3 regions of the Vibrio agarivorans genome follow, and region 2 is predicted to be linked to each of the others. Evidence: riboswitches for the same ligand, from Rfam matches in the RefSeq annotation. Region 2 holds a riboswitch; each other region holds the start of a gene.
What was found. A riboswitch is a leader RNA that binds a small molecule or an ion and turns the genes downstream of it on or off. The one in region 2 is predicted to bind thiamine pyrophosphate.
Positions count from the first base shown of each region.

Region 1 (7,128 bases), 2.0 Mb from region 2:
TCCCGCACTTGTACCATGGTAACGCCACCCGCTACCGCCTCTTGCACCACACGAGTCAAGGTCGAAAGATCTTGCTGATCATCCGTCACCAGATACAGTTTATATGGGTTCATAATCGACTTTCTCATATCGCTCTGCTTACACTGAAAACACACAGCGCAAGCAGAGCCTAGTGGTTTAGCTAAGTTTAAGACGCTCACTCAAGCGCTGTTCATCAAGCTGATACAACTCATCAAGCAAATTAAGCTGCAGGCTGCCCGGGCCACGTGACTGCTGGGCAGCGATTTCGCCCGCAACACCCAACACAGCCGCCGCAGCAAGGCCGGTATGATCACCGACTGCGGCAAACGCACCCGTTAAGGCTGTAAGAGTACAACCCATTCCGGTTACATATGGCATCATCGCATCACCATTGTCCAGTTTAACCACCGAATCCTGAGTGACAACGTAATCTGTTGCTCCTGAAATCACAACGCTAGCGCCATACTCTGCCACTAAGAACTTGGCCGCATCTAGTGCAGTGTCACTGCTGTCTAGTGCATCTACACCTTTGCTCTGTGCTTGTTCGCCCGCAAACGCAATGATTTCTGAAGCATTAGCACGAATAATCAGCTGATTCGCCAGCTTTGCGATCTCACGTGAGGTTTGCGTGCGCAACTGACTGGCACCACAGCCCACAGGGTCAAGCACAACAATCTTATTGTTTGCGTTCGCCTGCTCTACGGCATAAGTCATGCGCGGTGTCCATACACTGTCAAGCGTACCGATGTTGATCACCAAAGCCCCTGCGAACGACATCATTTCCGCCAGCTCTTGCTGTGAGTGTGCCATGATCGGTGACGCTCCAATCGCCAGCAAAGCGTTAGCGGTATTATTCATCACAACGTAATTAGTGATGTTCACTACCAGCGGTTTTTGCTCACGCACAGCGCTAAGCGCTTGGATAATCTGTTCTTTGTGCATTGTATTTCCTCTAAGCCTTTAGGGCATCCAGTCCTTGCTGCCAAAACGCCACTTCCATACGTGTCGCCGTTCTAAAAATATGGACCAAATTCTGACCACGTTGACTATTGATGTCGATTTCTGCCAGCAAACCGTTGAAGTACTCTTCACCTGCAGCCACACCCGTTTGGAATTCATCACCGCCATAGAGCTGAATCCAACTCGCGTAGGGGTTTCCATCAATAACCGTGCTTTCATCTTCACACAGCATCTTACCAATCACTGCATAACCAATAGAGCAAGGCGCAAGTGCCGCATACAAGTCCACCAGATCACCCGCCATGCCTGCGTCTAACACATAACGCGTGTAGGCAACGGTACCGAAATCTTCAGGTTCGTTTTCCAGATCGATTTCGCTCAGTCCCCACTGTTCACAGTAAGTCACATGGTGAGCAATCTCGGAATCCAATAAAGCATGAACACTTGGCAGGGCGCGACGCATATCAGCCAGCGTTTGCGCTTTGTACATCGCCAAGGCATACGCTCGCGCGTATTGCTTTAGGAATAAGAAATCTTGCTTTAAATAGTGAAGAAAACAGGGCTGTGCAAGCGTGCCCGCTGCCAACTGACGAACAAAGGCATGTTCAGTGTAAGCTTGCCAGTCATCACGGCACGCCTCTATCAAATCTTGAACTTTCATCATGACCTCTTAATCAAAACTTGGAACGTAAGTCGCCGCTTTCGGCAGGGATTTTATGATGCCCTTGTTGTACATAAACTCTGCATAATCATCGTAGCGCTTCAAATCAACCGCAGAAGGGCGCAGAGCAAATCGAGTCAAAGTGTCATTCCATGCACGCGCATTCAGCTCATTGTCTAGCGTGTCCGGTGAATAAGCGACAAACTCATTCCAAGACGCTTCTGGGTGATTAACAATATAGGTAGTTGCTTGCTCTAGTGCTTTAGCAAATGCCTTGAGCGCTTCTTTATCATGCTTGTTCGCATTCGCAACAAACACCAACTCATCATAGGTTGGTACGCCATGCTCTTCTGGGAAGAACGCTTTCGCTTTAAAGCCTTCTAACGCGAGTTGATTGGTTTCAAAGTTGCGTAGACCACCCCAAATCGCATCCACTTGACCGGAGGCCAGAGACGAAGAGAGTGCCCAACCTACGTTAATCGTTTCGACATCAGATAGCGTTAAGCCCTCTTTGCCGAGCATAGTGCCAATGGTGGCTTCCTCATTGCCAGAAATCGCAATACCAATCTTTTTGCCTTTCAGATCGGCGAGAGAATCATTTTTACCATTATCCAACACCATTAACGTGTTTAGTGGTGTGGCAATCAAAGTCGCTGCGCGGATCAAAGGTAAACCTGCTGCCACATCGGTGGTTAGGCTTGGCTGATAAGAGACGGCTAAATCAACTCGACCTGCGGCCACCAATTTTGCTGGTGTGCTTGGATCGGCTGGCTCTTGAATCGCAATCTCTAAACCTTGCTCTTTGAAGTAACCACGCTCATGCGCAATTACGATTGGGCCATGGTTTGGATTGACGAACCAATCCAACATCAAGGTCATTTTCTTTTCAGCAGCAGCCACATTGAGTGAAAAGGTGGTGGCTATCACTGCAGCGGCGGTAAGAAATGAAGTCTTTTTCATCTGTATTTCCTTTGAAGGTGATATCCCTACTGGTTTTCCCAGGGAATCCATTTTTTTAGTAATTTATCGGTAATGAAGTAAAGCGATATCGAGAGTAGCGCGAGTATAAACAGAGCAGCGAACATCTCATCAATGATCATCCGCGCATTGGCTTGCAACATCAGATAGCCAAGCCCTGCACTTGAACCTACCCATTCTCCTACTACGGCACCAATGGGTGCGACAACAACCGCAACACGAATACCGGATGCTAATGTAGGCAGTGCGGCGCGTAGTTGGATATGACGTAAACATTGCCACTTAGTCGCGCCCATGGTTTGAGCTAGATCGAGGTAGCCTCGTGGGGTATTTCGTAAACCGTCATAGCAGCACGTCGTGACTGGGAAGAAGATAATGATGGCAGCCATAACGACTTTTGAGGCAATACCATAGCCGAGCCACAGCATTAATATCGGCGCAATAGCAAACACAGGAATGGCCTGGCTCGCGATCAAAATCGGCAACAACCAACGCTTTAGCGGCTCAAACATCAACATTTGTAACGCGAACAGTAGCCCCATGCTCAAACCCAGCATCAGCCCCAATAAAATCTCCTGTGCCGTCACCCACGAGTGCCCCAAAAGCACATCATAGCGAGCAATGAGCCTATCCATAACATCAAGCGGAGCGGGCAATATAAAGCTTGGCAGCTCAAACACCACAACCACAGCTTGCCAAATCGCTAAGATGATCAAGGTGGTGATACATAATCGAATAACCGGGTGGTCAAGACGTTCTCGCACTGCTGTTTGAGAAACCAGTTGGTTGTACTGTGTGGTGTCAGTCATAATCTCGCTCCAACTGATCCAAAATAGACTGCTGTATTTGGGCACACTCAGTATCCAATTGACGTGGCGTTTGCGTCGCAGGAACCGCTAATTTTAGCGCGCTAGCGGGACTGCCTTGCAACACATACAGCTCATTCGCCAATCTCACAGCCTCTTGTGGATCATGGGTTATCAGCACGACTGTTTTGCCTTGCAATAGTTGAGCAGATAAGTTTTGTAGTTTGTAGCGAGTGACGGCATCTAAAGCGGAAAAGGGCTCATCCATCAACACTAGTGGCTTATCTTGCATCAATGTTCTAGCAAGAGCGACACGCTGGCGCATCCCTCCTGATAACTGACTTGGCATCGCTTGTGAATATTGCGCCAAGCCCACTTTTTCCAGCAATTGTATCGCAGCCTCACGACTTTGAGTGACTGTTACCTCCTTATGGCGATCAGAAAAACGTTGGCTTAGGCATACATTGTCGAGCACGCTTAACCAAGGCATCAGCAGATCTTGTTGAGCCATATAAGCGATACGATGCTCAAGGCCATGCCCATCACTCACTTGCAGCTTACCTGACACTGCGACCTTGTCCGATAACAAGCCCGCCAGATAACGAAGGAGTGTTGTTTTTCCGCAACCACTACGCCCTAGCAGCACCGTCCATTGGCCGGCGGTAATATTCAGCGTCAACTGCTCTAACGTGGCGGCATCAGCATCAAGGTACTGCAGGCGCAATCTCTCGAGACCGACACCTATAGCATTAGCGGACATCCGCATGACCTTGATAGAAATGATTCACTGGGCCATGACCTTGACCGACATTTAACTCATCAGCATGTACGATGGCTTGCGAGATATAACTTTTTCCTAGTTTGACCGCCGCTGTTAAGTCATTACCCTGCGCAAGATAAGAAGCAATGGCAGACGACAGTGTGCAACCTGTGCCATGCGTGTTACGGGTAGGGAAACGTTTTGCGCTGATCAGCTCGTCACTCTCTTGAGTGATCAACAGATCGTTACTGTTTTCATCTTTCTCTAAATGACCACCTTTCAGCAGAACAGCCTTAGCGCTAAGCGAACGAAGCTGCGCTTTCATCGCCCCCATCTCTGCTTGGGTTTGCGGAACCGATGTACCGATTAAAGCTGCGCCTTCAGGAAGGTTAGGTGTAATGATATCAGCAAGAGGAAGTAGCTCTTGTTTCAAGGTGCTGATGGCGGATTGCTCAAGCAATAAGTCGCCGCTTGTCGCGACCATCACAGGGTCAACCACTAAAAAGCGAGGTTGATACTGTCTAATTTTGTTGGCCACGACCTTGATAATATTGCTATCGGCCAACATACCCACTTTTACCGCAACGATGTTTAAGTCCGTGAATACCGCATCAAGTTGGCTTTCAACATGCTCCAATGGGATGGGCAAAATAGCAGAAACGCCCTGGGTGTTTTGCGAGGTAATTGCTGTGATCACCGAACAAGCATAACTACCTGTGGCAGAGATGGCTTTGATATCGGCTTGAATGCCTGCACCACCGCCGCTATCCGACCCTGCAATGGTAAGTACAATGGGAGTTTGAGAAGTGTTTACGTGCGTCATGATCGCTCCTAATGCGTGACGCAGAGGAACGGGCTTTAGTTGAGGCTAACATAGCCCTCATCAAGTTGACTGCCACTGTTTGACAGCCTTGCTAAAGCGCGATAGTTCCCTACGTCAGTGCTAACTGAATCAGGTTCAACGGGTCTCGAAATTCGATCTCAGCCATAAACTGGCCCCCCGACTATTGGCGTTATGATAGCAGTGAAATATCGTGCGATGCACCTGTTTTTAACGCTTATTGATTGTCTTTGAGAACTCAGTGAGCTTATTCCACTTCCTGTTAAGCTCCAGTCCCCGAGAAACTTTTCATTAAACCATGATTTCTTGTGCTGCTGGGAACCAAGACTGTGCCTTAATGGTGTCGAGTGGCTCATTAAATGACGCAATATAAGCGGCTTTCTCGCCCTCACCGAACGCACCTTTAACCACGATCATCTCACTCATGGCCTGTGCCTGGTCACTGATAAAACGACTAACCATATTTTGATTACCATCTTGATATTGCATATGGCGGCTTTGGTCTTTGATCAACGAAGAAAGGCAAGTCTGTAGGTCTTTGAGGGAACGGTTTGATTCAATGTGATAAGCATAACCATCGGCTATTTTTTGTCTTGCCCAATACTCTATTCCCTCGAGTTCGATAGGCTGACGAGTCAGAAATAGCCCCTGACTTTGATACAAGCAAGGCTCAATAACAACCGGAGTATGCTTAAATTCAGGTTGGCCCGATAGACTATCGGTGTATGGCGCAATAAGATTACACGGTTTGCTATTGTTGGCGGTTTGACCATTCCAATGAATCGGCACAAATAGCTCTGCCAATTGCTGCTGTGGTGAATACGTGACTTTCGCTAAGCACTCGCCGAAACGGTTGTGTAGGCGCGCAATAGACTGATCCTTTAAACCATACTTCGCCGCAGTATCAGGATGAACGAGTACATAAGGCTCTGGGGTGTGATCGCCTAATTGCGCAGCCAAGCCTGTGCGAGTCATGGTATGCCAGTGATCGCGAGTACGGCCACTATTCAACAATAGTGGATACTCACTATTGACCGTGCTCTGTGGTGGCTTATGACTAACAGGGACAAAGCGCGCCTTAGCATCAGCGGTGTAAAACTGACCATGGGTGAAAAAGCGTTGATTGACGACCTCCGTTTGGTGCTTGAGCACAGGCCATTGCTGTGGCTCTAACACGCTATACCCTTGATCATCTAACTGACTCAAGCCAATCAGAGAGAAATCTCGCTCTCCGTTCATGTTCCCTAACCCTGTCAGTGTCGCGTACTCTTTGAAAATTTCCCCTTCGTGCAGATAATCAAAGGCTTCACCAAATCCCATTTTTTGTGCGACCTGAGAGATAACCCACCAATCAGGCCTTGCGTCTCCGGGGCTTGGCATTACACGTCTTTGTCGCGACACTCGGCGTTCAGAGTTGGTCACTGTACCTGACTTTTCGCTCCAGCCCTGCACAGGTAATAACAAATCTGCCAGTGCCGTGGTTTCTGTCTGCTTGATGCAATCTGACACCACGACAAATGGGCAGTTTGCTAACGCTTGCTTGACCTTTTCTGAGTTCGGTAAACTCACCGCAGGATTGGTTGCCATTATCCACACGGCTTTGATTTTACCATCCGCCATGGCATCAAACATATCCACTGCCTTTAGACCTGGGCGATTGGCTAATAAAGGGGCTTGCCAGAACTCGCTCACCAACTGATGATGCTCTGGGTTATCAAGTTCCATGTGTGCACAGAGCATATTGGCCAGCGCCCCCACTTCGCGCCCCCCCCATCGCATTGGGCTGTCCGGTAACAGAAAATGGACCACAACCCGGCTTACCGATTTTTCCGGTTGCAAGGTGGCAATTGAGGATACTGTTGACCTTATCTGCACCGCTGGTTGATTGATTGACACCTTGCGAGTAGACCGTCACCACTTTGTTTGTCTGTGCAAATAGCTGGTAGAAAGCAGCAAGTTGCTCGCCACTTAGCCCCGTTTGACGCTCAATACGCTGCTCTTGTTGTGCTGATTCCAGCGCTTGTTCAAACTGTTGGGTATGCTTTTTGATAAAGGTTTGATCAACATGATTATGGCGATGAAGGTAATTTAGCAGCCCATT
Region 1 is NZ_JAUFQF010000004.1:2,900,421-2,907,548, forward strand. It holds gene thiE (thiamine phosphate synthase) at 1-113, opposite strand, end outside; gene thiM (hydroxyethylthiazole kinase) at 178-963, opposite strand; gene tenA (thiaminase II) at 974-1,642, opposite strand; gene QWZ05_RS21815 (ABC transporter substrate-binding protein) at 1,652-2,602, opposite strand; gene QWZ05_RS21820 (ABC transporter permease) at 2,629-3,429, opposite strand; gene QWZ05_RS21825 (ABC transporter ATP-binding protein) at 3,422-4,186, opposite strand; gene thiD (bifunctional hydroxymethylpyrimidine kinase/phosphomethylpyrimidine kinase) at 4,176-5,009, opposite strand; TPP riboswitch at 5,099-5,199, opposite strand; partial or broken gene QWZ05_RS21835 (molybdopterin oxidoreductase family protein) at 5,319-7,128, opposite strand, start outside.
Region 1: it holds a riboswitch for thiamine pyrophosphate, as region 2 does, so the genes downstream of both, thiD (bifunctional hydroxymethylpyrimidine kinase/phosphomethylpyrimidine kinase) here and thiC (phosphomethylpyrimidine synthase ThiC) in region 2, are expected to answer to the same signal.

Region 2 (7,128 bases):
AATTGGCAGCTCAAATCTGCGCGCAGAGGTAAACAACTTCATCTTTACTTCCAAACTGGTGGACGGTCGCTTCCCTGATTACCGCCGCGTAATGCCACAAAGCACCGATAAAACACTGGAAGCAAGCTGTGATGAGCTGCGCCAAGCGTTCTCACGTGCCGCTATCCTGTCGAATGAAAAATTCCGTGGTGTGCGTGTCAACTTAGATGGTGGTGAGATGCGTATCACTGCGAATAACCCTGAACAAGAAGAAGCAGAAGAGTTGCTTGATGTTCAGTTTGAGGGTGATGCGATTGAAATCGGCTTCAATGTTAACTACGTACTCGATGTATTGAACACGTTGCGTTGCGACACGGTTCGCTTATCCATGTCGAGCGCCAATGCGAGTGCGCTACTAGAGAATGCAGACGACGACAGCGCAATGTATGTTGTGATGCCAATTCGACTCTAGAATGCCTCTCTCTCGGCTGATTATTCAGCAATTCCGTAATATTAAAGCCTGTGACATCACCCCGTCACCAGGCTTTAATTTTCTTGTCGGAGCTAATGGCAGCGGCAAGACCAGTGTCCTAGAAGCAATCTATTTGCTTGGGCACGGCCGTTCTTTTAAAAGTACGTTAACCGGTCGTGTGATTCAAAATGAGCAGCCAGAGCTGTTCGTTCATGGCCGTGTTAAAGAGCATTCTTTGACACAAGACCAATTTGAGCTACCTGTTGGCATAAATAAGCAGCGCGATGGCTCAACAGAGGTTAAAATAGGCGGTCAGTCTGGACAAAAGTTGGCGCAGCTTGCCAAGATATTACCGCTGCAATTAATTCACCCAGAAGGGTTTGAATTGCTCACTGATGGGCCTAAGTTTCGCCGCGCGTTCATTGATTGGGGCGTGTTTCACACCGAGGCAGGGTTCCATGAAGCTTGGGGGCGGTTTAAGCGCCTTAACAAGCAGCGCAATGCGTTGCTCAAAGATGCCAAAAGCTATCGCGAGCTGAGTTATTGGGATAAGCAGCTAGCAGAGCTGGCTGAAAAAATCAGTTCGTGGCGTGAAGCGTATGTGGCGCAGATGACCACAGTGGCACAGGAGATGTGCCAAGCATTTTTGCCAGAATTTGATATTCAATTGAAGTATTATAGGGGCTGGGAAAAGGATACCCCTTATGACCAGCTTCTAGAACGAAATTTCGAGCGAGATCAGTCACTCGGGTACACTTTTAGTGGCCCAAATAAGGCTGATCTGCGCATTAAAGTGAACGGCACTCCGGTTGAGGATGTGCTGTCACGCGGTCAACTAAAATTAATGGTATGCGCGCTACGCGTTGCTCAAGGTCAGCATTTGACACAAGTAACGGATAAGCCGTGTATCTATTTGATTGATGACTTTGCATCTGAATTAGATAGCCAACGTCGTAAGCGTCTTGCTGACTGCTTAAAGGCGACGGGGGCTCAAGTTTTTGTAAGCTCAATTACCGAGGAGCAGATCGCTGATATGCGAGATGACACTGGTAGGCTGTTCCATGTGGAACAGGGCAATATTGAGCAAGGATAAATAGAGAGTAACTCATGTCTGAAAATTACGATTCATCGAGTATTAAAGTACTGAAGGGTCTGGATGCGGTACGTAAGCGTCCGGGTATGTACATCGGCGATACAGACGATGGTACAGGTCTGCACCACATGGTATTTGAGGTGGTGGATAACTCAATTGATGAAGCGTTGGCAGGTCACTGTAAAGACATCATTGTGACTATTCATGAGGATAACTCGGTTTCAGTACGCGATGACGGTCGTGGTATCCCAACAGAATTGCACCCAGAAGAGAAAGTCTCTGCGGCGGAAGTTATTATGACGGTACTTCACGCGGGCGGTAAGTTCGATGACAACTCATACAAGGTTTCGGGCGGTCTGCACGGTGTTGGTGTTTCGGTAGTAAACGCACTGTCTAAGCAAGTTACACTAACGATTCATCGTGGTGGTCAAATTCATACTCAAACTTATCACCATGGTGAGCCGCAAGCGCCACTAGGCGTGATTGGCGATACTGATAAAACCGGTACAGAAATCCGTTTCTGGCCAAGTGAAGAGACATTCTCAAACACTGAATTCCATTACGATATCCTAGCTAAGCGTCTACGCGAGCTTTCTTTCCTAAACTCTGGCGTATCGATTAAGCTACGCGACGAGCGCGAAGAAGATAAAGGTGACCACTTCATGTATGAGGGTGGTATCCAAGCGTTCGTAGAGCACTTGAACACCAACAAGACGCCAATCATCGAGAAAGTATTCCACTTCAACTCAGAGCGTGAAGATGGCATTGCAGTAGAAGTGGCAATGCAGTGGAACGATGGCTACCAAGAAAATATTTACTGTTTCACTAACAACATTCCGCAGCGTGATGGTGGTACTCACCTTGCTGGTTTCCGTGCGGCCCTAACTCGTACCCTGAACTCGTTCATGGACAAAGAAGGCTTCTCGAAGAAAGCAAAAACAGCAACATCAGGTGATGATGCGCGTGAAGGTTTGACTGCCGTTATCTCAGTTAAGGTTCCTGATCCTAAATTCTCAAGCCAGACCAAAGACAAGCTAGTTTCATCTGAGGTGAAATCAGCGGTTGAATCTGCAATGGGTGAGAAGCTATCAGAGTTCTTGATTGAGCACCCTGCAGAAGCGAAAACAGTATGTACTAAGATTATCGATGCAGCGCGTGCACGTGATGCAGCGCGTAAAGCGCGTGAGATGACTCGTCGTAAAGGCGCACTAGACCTCGCTGGTCTGCCAGGCAAACTTGCTGACTGTCAGGAAAAAGACCCTGCACTGTCTGAACTCTACATAGTGGAGGGTGACTCGGCAGGCGGCTCCGCAAAACAAGGCCGTAACCGTAAGAATCAAGCGATTCTTCCTCTGAAAGGTAAAATCCTAAACGTTGAGAAAGCGCGTTTCGATAAGATGCTCTCTTCACAAGAGGTTGCAACCCTAATTACAGCTCTTGGCTGTGGTATCGGTCGTGACGAGTACAACCCAGACAAGCTACGCTACCACAACATCATCATCATGACCGATGCCGATGTCGATGGTTCGCACATTCGTACGCTACTATTGACCTTCTTCTACCGTCAAATGCCAGAGCTTATTGAGCGTGGCTACGTGTACATCGCTCAGCCGCCGCTTTACAAAGTGAAGAAAGGTAAGCAAGAGCAGTATATCAAAGACGAAGATGCAATGAACCAATACCAGGTTGCACTTGCGCTAGATAACGCATCTCTGCACGTGAACGCTGAAGCACCAGCATTAGCCGGTGAAGCTCTTGAGTCTTTGGTTAAGCAATACAACAAAGGCATGAAGCTGGTGGAGCGCATGAGCCGTCGCTACCCACAACCGTTAGTGCATGAGCTTGTTTACACGCCGCGTTTAACAGCAGAGCAGTGTCACGATACCGCTGAAGTTGAAGCTTGGACTAAGACATTAGTTGAGCAGCTAAACGCCAAAGAAGTGGGTGCAAGCCAGTACAGCTTTGAGGTTGAGCAGCATGCAGAGCTTGGTCTAAATCTACCTAAGATCATCGTTCGTACTCATGGCGTTGTTCATGAGCATGTACTTTCAGTAGACTTTATCAACTCTAAAGAATACAGCAAGCTGGCTGAGCTTTCTGAAGCGCTAAATGGTTTGATCGAAGAGGGTGCTTACATCAAGCGTGGTGAGCGTACTCTAGCAGTAAACAGCTTCGTTGAAGCCCTAAACTGGCTAATTAAAGAGTCTCGTCGTGGTCTAAGCCTACAGCGCTACAAAGGTCTAGGTGAGATGAACCCAGATCAGCTTTGGGAAACGACAATGGATCCAGAAACGCGTCGTATGATGCAGGTAACGATTGAAGATGCGGTGGGTGCTGACCAACTGTTCACGACTCTTATGGGTGACCAAGTTGAGCCACGTCGTAACTTTATTGAAGAAAATGCATTGAAAGTAGCGAACCTAGACGTCTAGATTCTCGCTCTCAATCACGACTCAAGTTAAAACACCGCCCTTAAAAACGGCGGTGTTTTTTAGTTTTTAATCTACATAAAATCATGCAGTTATAAATTATTTGTATTTATTCTCTTGAAAGCGTTTTGACTCGTCCCTATATCTGTTTATGAAGAGGTGGACGAACTTGCTAGAGACTAGAAGTTTTCCCTCTTTAAAGTGCCAACGAACTATTGCTCACGAGAGGATAGGGAAGTGGCAAACAATTTAAACTTGATCCGTAAGCATGTCCCAGAGTCGTCCGAGGTGAGACCAAGAGGAGTGCCGAGAGATCTCTTAGCGAGCAAAATGATCAGCCACAGTTTTGATCATCAGTATTAACGCTAAGACTATTGCTTACTAAAAGGATAGCATTATGAGAACTGTAGATTTCACTCCACTTTACCGCAACGCAATTGGCTTCGATCGTCTATTCAATATGATGGAAGCAAACTCAGCGAAAAATACTTCAGGCGGTTACCCTCCATACAACATCGAGCAAAAAGATGAAAACCACTACCGCATTACTATGGCAGTAGCAGGCTTCGCCGATGACCAAATCGATCTGACACAGAAAGAAAATATGTTGATCGTAAAAGGTGAGCGTAAAGCAGATGAGGGTAAGAACTACGTTTATCAAGGTATTGCAGAGCGCGACTTTGAGCGTAAGTTCCAACTAGCAGATTATGTCAAGGTGGTTGGTGCGACGATGGAAAACGGCTTGTTGCACGTTGATCTAGAGCGCGAGATCCCTGAAGCGATGAAACCTCGCAAGATTGCTATTAACGGCAATAACTTGCTAGAAGGTTAATCATCAAACCTCGATTTTAAGAAAGGTGTCCATTGGGCACCTTTTTTTGTGCATGCTGACCAGTAAAGCGTTGTTAGCTTGGAATAAGTGACGCCTGTAACTTTCTCATTTTGTTGTCGTTTGCTGGTATACACGTATACTTATCAGCATAAATTTTCGGCAGTTTTTGCAAAAAAGGGAGAGGGGAAATGGGTCAGTTTTCCATTTTGGGCTTCATCGCGCTCGGTGGTGCTTTTGGTGCTTGTTCAAGATATTTAGTTTCTGAGTTGTGTGTACAGCTTTTTGGTCGTGGTTTCCCTTATGGCACATTGACCGTCAATGTCATCGGTTCGTTTGCGATGGGCTGCCTGATCGCTGCCTTTGAGAATGAACTTCTCGCTACTGAGCCATGGCGTCAAATTATTGGGTTAGGCTTCTTAGGGGCACTGACTACGTTCTCTACTTTTTCTATGGACAATGTGCTGCTGATGCAGCAAGGCGCTTTCTTTAAGATGGGTCTTAATGTGCTGCTCAATGTATTTCTAAGTATTTCAGCGGCCTGGATTGGCTTTCAAATTTTGATAAAGAGCTAACAATATTGAGTGATCCGATTGGTTTGTCGCCAACATTTTTCTATAATCGAACCACTCACAGCAACATAGTGAGCTGATACTTGTCGGAGTGCCTTAAGGCTGAGACCGTTCATTCGGGATCCGTTGAACCTGATCTGGTTAATACCAGCGAAGGGAACAAGAGAAAGCGTTCAACTATTCTATATGAACCTTTATTAAGCTCGGAAGAACCGCTCAACCTCTTTCGACGCCTCTTGTCGCATCTATCCGCCAAGCATTTTTATCCCAATTATAGTTATAAAGGAAAAATGCTATGTCGAATCGCAAACAAGCGAGACTGGAAGCCAAACAGTTTATTGATACCTTATCTGTCCAACCATACCCAAATTCAAGCAAGGTATATGTTGAGGGCTCACGCCCCGATATCCGTGTCCCAATGCGCGAAATAGCGCTTGCAGATACTCTCGTAGGTGGCACTAAAGAGCAGCCTATTTATGAGCCCAATGAGGCGATTCGCGTCTATGATACTTCTGGTGTTTACACCGACCCTGAGCATACTATCGACCTCTATAGTGGCTTACCAAAGCTACGCGAAACGTGGATCGAAGAGCGTCTTGATACAGAGTTACTCGATGATGTGAGCTCTGTGTACACCAAGCAGCGTCTAGAAGATGATACTTTAGATGAACTGCGCTACGGCAATTTGCCGCGTATTCGCCGCGCGAAAGCGGGACAACGTGTCACGCAGTTGCACTATGCGCGCAAAGGTATTGTAACGCCAGAAATGGAATACATCGCGATTCGTGAGAACATGGGGCGCGCAAAATATCGCGATCAAGTGCTGACTCAGCAGCATCCTGGTCAGCATTTTGGTGCGAACCTTCCACAAGACATTACCCCTGAGTTCGTTCGCCAAGAAGTTGCAGAAGGCCGCGCGATTATCCCTTCCAATATAAACCACCCAGAGTCAGAGCCGATGATCATCGGTCGCAACTTCCTCGTCAAAGTGAACGCCAACATCGGAAACTCTTCAGTTTCTTCATCTATTGAAGAGGAAGTTGAGAAGCTAGTGTGGTCGACACGTTGGGGGGGAGATACAGTAATGGACCTTTCAACGGGACGAAACATTCATGAAACGCGTGAATGGATACTGCGTAATAGCCCAGTGCCGATTGGTACTGTGCCTATGTATCAAGCGCTCGAGAAAGTAAATGGTGTTGCTGAGAACCTTAATTGGGAAGTGATGCGTGACACGCTGATTGAGCAAGCAGAGCAGGGGGTAGATTACTTTACCATTCATGCCGGCCTGCTACTGCGTTATGTGCCTATGACTGCAAAGCGTGTGACGGGCATTGTATCTCGCGGTGGCTCTATCATTGCTAAATGGTGTCTGGCTCACCACCAAGAGAGCTTCCTTTATACCCAGTTCCGCGAGATCTGTGAGATTTGTGCCAAGTACGATGTTGCGTTGTCGTTGGGAGATGGGTTGCGTCCGGGTTCGATTGCTGATGCTAATGATGAAGCGCAGTTTGCTGAGCTACGCACCCTTGGTGAACTGACTAAAGTGGCTTGGGAGTATGACGTTCAGGTCATTATCGAAGGCCCAGGTCACGTGCCAATGCATATGATCAAAGAGAACATGGATGAACAGCTTAAACACTGTCATGAAGCGCCATTTTACACGTTAGGTCCGCTGACTACCGATATCGCTCCCGGCTACGACCACATTACCTCAGGGATTGGTGCGGCCATGATTGGTTGGTATGGCTGCG
Region 2 is NZ_JAUFQF010000004.1:941,921-949,048, forward strand. It holds gene dnaN (DNA polymerase III subunit beta) at 1-451, shown strand, start outside; gene recF (DNA replication/repair protein RecF) at 453-1,544, shown strand; gene gyrB (DNA topoisomerase (ATP-hydrolyzing) subunit B) at 1,559-3,976, shown strand; gene QWZ05_RS12875 (Hsp20 family protein) at 4,371-4,805, shown strand; gene crcB (fluoride efflux transporter CrcB) at 4,994-5,377, shown strand; TPP riboswitch at 5,452-5,550, shown strand; gene thiC (phosphomethylpyrimidine synthase ThiC) at 5,670-7,128, shown strand, end outside.

Region 3 (7,128 bases), 350 kb from region 2:
ACCGCACCTTCCAGTTGTTTACGTTGCTCGGCAACTTGCTGTTTTACATCCATCTTCAATTCATCAATTTGCTTTTATTACTCCAAGAATAACAAGAATTTCGCTTTCTCCCCACGATTGTTGTTAAAATAGCTCTATAGATCGATAAAAAAGGCAGTAAACATGGCTCGTAAGAATCAAAAAGCGCCCTGGGAACCGGAAGAAGAGATTATCTGGGTCAGCAAAACTGAGCTGAAGCGTGACATGGAAGAGTTACAGAAACTGGGTGAAGAACTCGTGAACCTGAAACCTTCAGTGCTCGAGAAATTTCCACTAAGTGATGACCTACGTGACGCGATCAAAGACGCACAGCGCTTCAACAAAGAAGCTCGTCGTCGCCAGATCCAATACATAGGTAAGATCATGCGTAATGAAGAGACTGAGCCGCTACAAGCCGCTCTCGACAAAGTACGCAATAAGCACTCACAAGCAACGGCAGAACTACACAAGCTGGAGCTTTTACGTGATCGTGTGGTCGAAGAGGGCGACAGTGCCATTGCCGATGTGTTGGAGCTTTACCCAAGCGCCGATCGTCAGCGCCTACGTCAACTTGCACGTCAAGCCGCAAAAGAGAAAAAAGCCGGTAAGCCTGCCAAGGCATTCCGTGAAATCTTCCAAGTGCTCAAAGAGCTCAATGCAGAAGAGCTTTAATTGCAATCCCCGCTTCTTGCGGGGATTTTTCTATCTCTAACCTAAACGGCACTTGCCGCCACAAATTCAGCCAAAACAGAGTGTGGATGCTCACCGTTCAGTTCACTTATCTCACCAGATACCTCTACCTTAGCATTTGCCACAAAAGCAAAATGACTGGCTATCGACTTAGCGTCACTCAAGTGATGTGTCACCATTAAAACCGTCGTGCCACGTTCTTCTGCCAAAGATGCCACCAGCAGCAACATCTCTTCACGAAGCACAGGATCGAGAGCTGAAAACGGTTCATCTAGCAACCAAATAGGGTGAGGCTGAACAAAGCACCGAGCCAGCGCTACACGCTGCTTTTGCCCACCTGAGAGCTGCTCAGGTAACCGTTCTAAATATTCCCCTATTCCAACCTGGTTCGCCGCAAGTTCAACCTGTTGTTTCTGCTGCTGTGTTAACTTGAGACTAGGGTTAAGCCCCAGACTGATGTTGTCCCGTACACTGAGATGAGCAAACAAGTTATAGTCTTGGAATAACATCGCCAATGGGCGGCGATGTGGAGGCGTGTGATCAATACGCTGCGCTAATACAGAAATCTCACCTTGAGCCGGCTCAATAAACCCTGCGACCAATGCCAACAAAGTCGACTTACCAGCACCACTTGGCCCCATTAATGCCACAATCGCACCTTGATCGACCTGTAAATCAAAGTGAAAAGGTTGTTGGTGATATTCATACAGCACATTAGTGATGCTTAGCATGCTTACTCCTCGAGGTAACAAACAGCTTTTCTAACACGGTAAAACTCCCGACACTGAGCAGTAATAGCGCGAGAGATACCACTGCAGCAGCTTCCATCTGATAGCTCCCTAGCAGTTGGAATAGATAGAGCGGCAAGGTTCTAAAATCTTGACTGCCAAACAAGGCTATCGCACTCAAATCACCCATAGAGAGCATAAAACTAATCGCAAAAGCATGGGTGATCGGGCGCTTCAATGCACGCCACTCAACGATGTGTATCCGCGACCAGCCTGTCATCCCCAAGCTAACACACAGCAGTTGGTACTGCTGACCGACATGTAACATTGGCTGCGCGAGTGACTTGATAACATAGGGCAGAGCCATCAATGCGTTAACACAAACCACGACCCAAAATGCTAAGCTGTAAACATCCGTAACGCTGCGCAGCAGCAGAAATATCCCGGTACTTATCACCAACCCTGGAGTGACTAAAATAATCGTGCCTACCAGTTCAAGTAAGCTTGCTCGACTATTTTTCATCTGCATACGCCAGCCTCGACTGGTCAACAATATACAAAAGCCCAGCAGTAAGGCCATCATGGCTGCCATCACGGCAACTTGAAGCGACGTCGCCAACGCTTGCCAAAAACGCCAATCACTAACAACGGACCAAAGTTGCGTATTCAAGCCACTCACAAAGACCATCACCAACGGAGGGATCACTAGCAATACACCACCAATGATCCAAAAGCTGTCCCATGCTTTTGACCACCAATGATCCTTACCAACAAAATTGTCTCTTGCCTTACTGCCAGACTCGACTGCCATTGGCTTTGAGAGCTTTTGGATCCCGATAGCTAATAAGCCACAAAGCAGCATTTGCCATAGGGCAAGCAATGCACCTGTCTGCAAGTCAAAATCAAATTTTATTGCCTGGTAGATCGCGAGTTCTATTGTGGTGGATTTTGGCCCTCCACCCAACGCCATAACGGTAGCAAAGCTAGTAAAGCAGAGCATAAATACCAACCCATATACATGCGGCAGTTGTTGACGAAGCCTCGGCCATTCAATCCATTTAAATTTGTACCAATGCCCCATCCCAAGATGTGCACACAGTCGGTGCTGCTCTTGAGGTATGCTTTCGAGAGATTGCAGCAGCAACCTCGCTGCATACGGCAGATTAAAAAACACATGCGCCAGTAAGATTCCGTTTAGGCCATAGATGGAAAAAGGCAGTGATAAGTCAAACAGCTCAAGCCCCTTCGCTAGCCAACCTCGATTACCGTATATCGCCAGCAAGCCAAAAACCCCGACCAACACAGGCAATACTAACGTTGTAGCAAATATCTTGATCAATAGATCTCGGCCTGGGAATTGACGGCGAGAGAGGGCGTGAGCGAGCGGAATCGCGAGCCCAACACTGAGTAAAGTCGATAAGCTCGCTTGATAGAAACTAAACTTAGTGACGTGTCGATAGTAGGGTTCATTCCAGATCTGTGCGATCTCTAAGGACGGAGCAAACGACACAAGAGCAGCCAGCGCTGAAATAACAAAGGCCGCGATAGCTATCGCGACCCATAAACCTATTTTAGGTACGTGATTCACAACTGGCCTTAGAAGGTCAGCGCATGCTGCCATTCACGGATCCAGCCTCGGCGTTTTTGTGCGACTTCGTCAGCGGAAAAACTCAGCGCATTCTCAGGTTGAGTTAATGTCGCAAAGCCCTGAGGTAAGGCAACGTTGGTCACTGGATACATCCAGTTACCCGTAGGCATCGCCGCCTGAAAATCTTCAGAGAGGACAAATTGCATAAACTGATCCGCCAGAGCTTGCTTGTCGGTCCCCTTCACTTTGGCAACTACCTCAACCTGAGTGTAATGGCCTTCAGCAAAATCAGCCGCAGCAAATCGCTCATCTTCTTCCGCAATCAAGTGATACGCTGGCGATGTGGTGTATGAGAGCACCATATCCGACTCACCCTCTAAAAACATCGAATACGCTTCAGACCAACCTTTGGTCACAGTCACCGTCTTCGTTGCGAGTTGCTGCCAAGCCTCAGTGGCTTTGTCGCCATAGACAGACTTCATCCACAACAGCAGCCCTTGCCCAGGTGTCGATGTTCTTGGGTCTTGGTATATCACCTTAATATCGTCACGCTCTTCCACCAGCTCTTTAAGGCTTTGGGGTGGGTTTTCTAACTTCTCTTTGTTGTAAACAAACGCAAAATAACCGTAATCAAACGGGATAAAAGTGTCATCTTCCCAACCACCAGGCAGGGTAATCGCCGAGGTATTGACCTTATGAGTATCCAATAGCCCCGTTTCACGCGCTTCTGTCATTAGGTTATTGTCCAACCCAAGAATGATATCCGCTTTGCTGTTGCTGCCCTCTAAGCGCAGGCGATTGAGAATAGAAACGCCATCATCAAGGGCGATAAAATTCAACTCACAATCACATTGAGACTCAAACGCCTGCTTGACCGCCGGCCCAGGACCCCAGTCAGAAGCAAAAGAGTCGTAGGTGTAAACTGTCAGTGTGTTGCTTGCTGCAAATGCAGAGCTTGAGATGAGCGCGAAAGCGCTGATTAAGTAAGAAGACGATGTCATCGTGTACATTCCTTGTCATCGCTGGGCAGGGCGACCTAAACAAGGTCTCTCAATGCCTACGCCAGCATTATCTGGTTCAGGTCGCTACGGGTATTTTCTCAGCTGACCTCACGCCAGCACCCCGTTGAGTGGCACAAATTGTAATGTTAATTAAAGGTAAACGCTAGCTGCGTTGATCGTAACCCCATCGAGGCACTAACCCCTGCTCTACACCTAGGTGATCTAAAATACGCGCCACCATAAAGTCAATCAGATCTTCGATGGTTTTCGGTTGATGATAAAACCCCGGCGCTGCGGGCATGATGGTGACACCCATTTGAGAAAGCTTGTGCATATTTTCTAGGTGTAAGGTCGAAAATGGCGTCTCTCTCACTACCAACAGCAGTTGTCCTCGCTCTTTAAGCACGACATCCGCTGCACGCTCAATCAAGTTGTCCGACATCCCATGGGCAATTGCAGCCACACTGCCGGCAGAGCAAGGACACACCACCATCTGCTTTGGTGCTGCAGAGCCAGATGCCACTGGAGAAAACCAATCCTCTTTACCGCATACGACTAACTTGTCTGCCTCACAGCCCAAATGCTCTACCAAGGCTTGATGTGCAGCGTCTGGCCCACTGGGTAGCTTTAGGCCATGCTCTGTGGCTAATACCACACGCGCAGCAGACGAAATGAGAAGATAGACTTGATAGTCCGCGGCAAGCAAGCACTCCAGCAGGCGCAACCCATAAGGTGCGCCTGACGCTCCAGTAAACGCCAGTGTGATTGCCTTGTTGTTCGCTACAGTTTGTGTGGTCACGCGCTATTTCTCTTTATGGTTTATTTGGTGGAGAGAGCTCGCAGGAGTTTGTCGTGAATACCTTCAAACCCTCCATTACTCATCACCAGAATATGGTCTCCAGGCTTTGCGCTGGCGACGATCTTCTCAACAAGGCGGTCGATGTTATCGTCAGTATCGCTCTGTTGAGCACACTGCTGCGCAACATCACTCACACACCAATCTATCGAATCAGGCTGATAAATAAACACGCTGTCTGCCGCAGACAATGACGCCGCCAAGGTTTCTTTGTGTACTCCGCGTTTCATCGTCGCGGAGCGAGGCTCTAAGACCGCAATGATCTTATCTTTGCCCACCTTGTTACGCAGGCCACCCAATGTCAGTTCAATGGCCGTTGGGTGATGAGCAAAATCATCATAGACCGTAATACCGTTGAACTCTCCTTTGAGCTCAAGCCTACGTTTCGTATTGATAAACTTCGCTAACGCTTCGCACGCATGCTGTGGAGAGACACCGACGTGACGTGCAGCGGCAATGGCCATGAGGGCATTATCGACATTGTGATCGCCCACTAGATCCCAATCAACCTGACCAACAACCTGCTCTTGATAACTCACCTCAAACTGGCTGCCATCTTTACGCAATTTTTTGGCGCTCCAGTCCCCTTGCTGGCCGGAAAATTCCGTTTCGCTCCAACAGCCTCGGTCAAGCACATCGGCAATCGCACTGTCACTCTTTGGTGACAGAATCCGACCATTGCCCGGTACTGTGCGTACCAAATGATGAAACTGACGCTTGATCGCTTCTAAATCATCAAAGATATCAGCATGATCAAACTCAAGGTTATTCATGATCAAAGTGCGAGGATGGTAATGAACAAACTTAGAGCGCTTATCAAAGAAGGCGCTATCATACTCGTCCGCTTCAACCACAAAGAACATGCTCTCACCCAAGCGAGCCGAAATGCCAAAGTTCCCTAACACACCTCCCACGAGGAATCCGGGTTGATAACCGCACTCCTCTAGAATCCAAGCCAGCATGCTTGACGTTGTCGTTTTGCCATGCGTGCCAGATACTGCAAGTACCCAGCGGTCATGCAAGAGAAACTCTTGTAGCCACTGAGGACCAGAGGTGTAACGAAAGTTACGGTTTAGAACATATTCAACACAGGGATTGCCGCGACTCATCGCATTGCCAATCACGACAAGGTCTGGGGCTGGCTCAAGTTGAGCAGGGTCATAACCTTGAATGATTTCGATACCATGCTCTTCAAGCATCGTACTCATTGGAGGGTAAACATTGGCATCAGAGCCCGTCACTTTATGGCCAAGTTGGCGAGCTAACATAGCCGCACCACCCATAAACGTACCGCAAATACCTAAGATGTGAATGTGCATAGTCGCCATCCCTGTCGATTAATCTAATTACAGCAATTATATCAGCTTGCTACAGGATGAGCATGATACGCGTTTATGGCGCAAAAGATTGAGATCCCGCCTCTATTTGCTCAGCGCAAACGTTCAAGCGCACAAAAAACGAACAAACACACCAAATAATCATACAAATAGCCAGTTTTGGTATTTTATTCAATTCTCGTAATAAATTTTAAACTCTAAGATTAAAGGTGAGCTTGATTCCCCATCAAGAGGCGACACGGCTCCTCCATCTCCCCCTAAAAATTAAGAGTTAAGGACCTAACATGTCAGGATTACGCACTTTAGGCGAATTCGTTGTCGAGAAACAGGCAGATTTTCCCCATGCCAGCGGCGACCTATCGTCTCTACTCGCGTCTATTCGTCTTGCTGCAAAGATCGTTAACCGTGAAATCAATAAAGCAGGCTTAGTTGATATCACTGGTGCAGTAGGCACAGAAAACGTTCAAGGCGAAGCTCAACAAAAGCTCGACCTATACGCAAATGAAAAGTTCAAGGCAGCACTGGAAGCTCGTGACCAAGTTTGTGGTGTCGCCAGTGAAGAAGAAGATGAAGCGGTAAGCTTTGATCGTGATAAAAACCAACATGCGAAATACGTGGTTTTGATGGATCCACTAGATGGGTCATCAAACATTGACGTTAACGTATCTGTGGGGACGATCTTCTCAATTTACCATCGCGTATCTCCTGTAGGTACACCACCAACTATGGAAGACTTCCTGCAACCAGGCCATAAGCAAGTGGCTGCGGGTTACGTTATCTACGGCTCGTCAACGATGCTAGTGTACACCACTGGTGCTGGTGTTAACGGCTTTACTTACGATCCTTCTCTTGGCACATTCTGTCTTTCTCACGAAAACATGATGATCCCTACCGAGGGTAAAATCTACTC
Region 3 is NZ_JAUFQF010000004.1:594,903-602,030, forward strand. It holds gene pmbA (metalloprotease PmbA) at 1-53, opposite strand, end outside; gene yjgA (ribosome biogenesis factor YjgA) at 163-690, shown strand; gene thiQ (thiamine ABC transporter ATP-binding protein) at 732-1,439, opposite strand; gene thiP (thiamine/thiamine pyrophosphate ABC transporter permease ThiP) at 1,423-3,057, opposite strand; gene thiB (thiamine ABC transporter substrate binding subunit) at 3,033-4,025, opposite strand; TPP riboswitch at 4,062-4,159, opposite strand; gene QWZ05_RS11195 (flavin prenyltransferase UbiX) at 4,189-4,824, opposite strand; gene mpl (UDP-N-acetylmuramate:L-alanyl-gamma-D-glutamyl-meso-diaminopimelate ligase) at 4,845-6,200, opposite strand; gene fbp (class 1 fructose-bisphosphatase) at 6,503-7,128, shown strand, end outside.
Region 3: it holds a riboswitch for thiamine pyrophosphate, as region 2 does, so the genes downstream of both, thiB (thiamine ABC transporter substrate binding subunit) here and thiC (phosphomethylpyrimidine synthase ThiC) in region 2, are expected to answer to the same signal.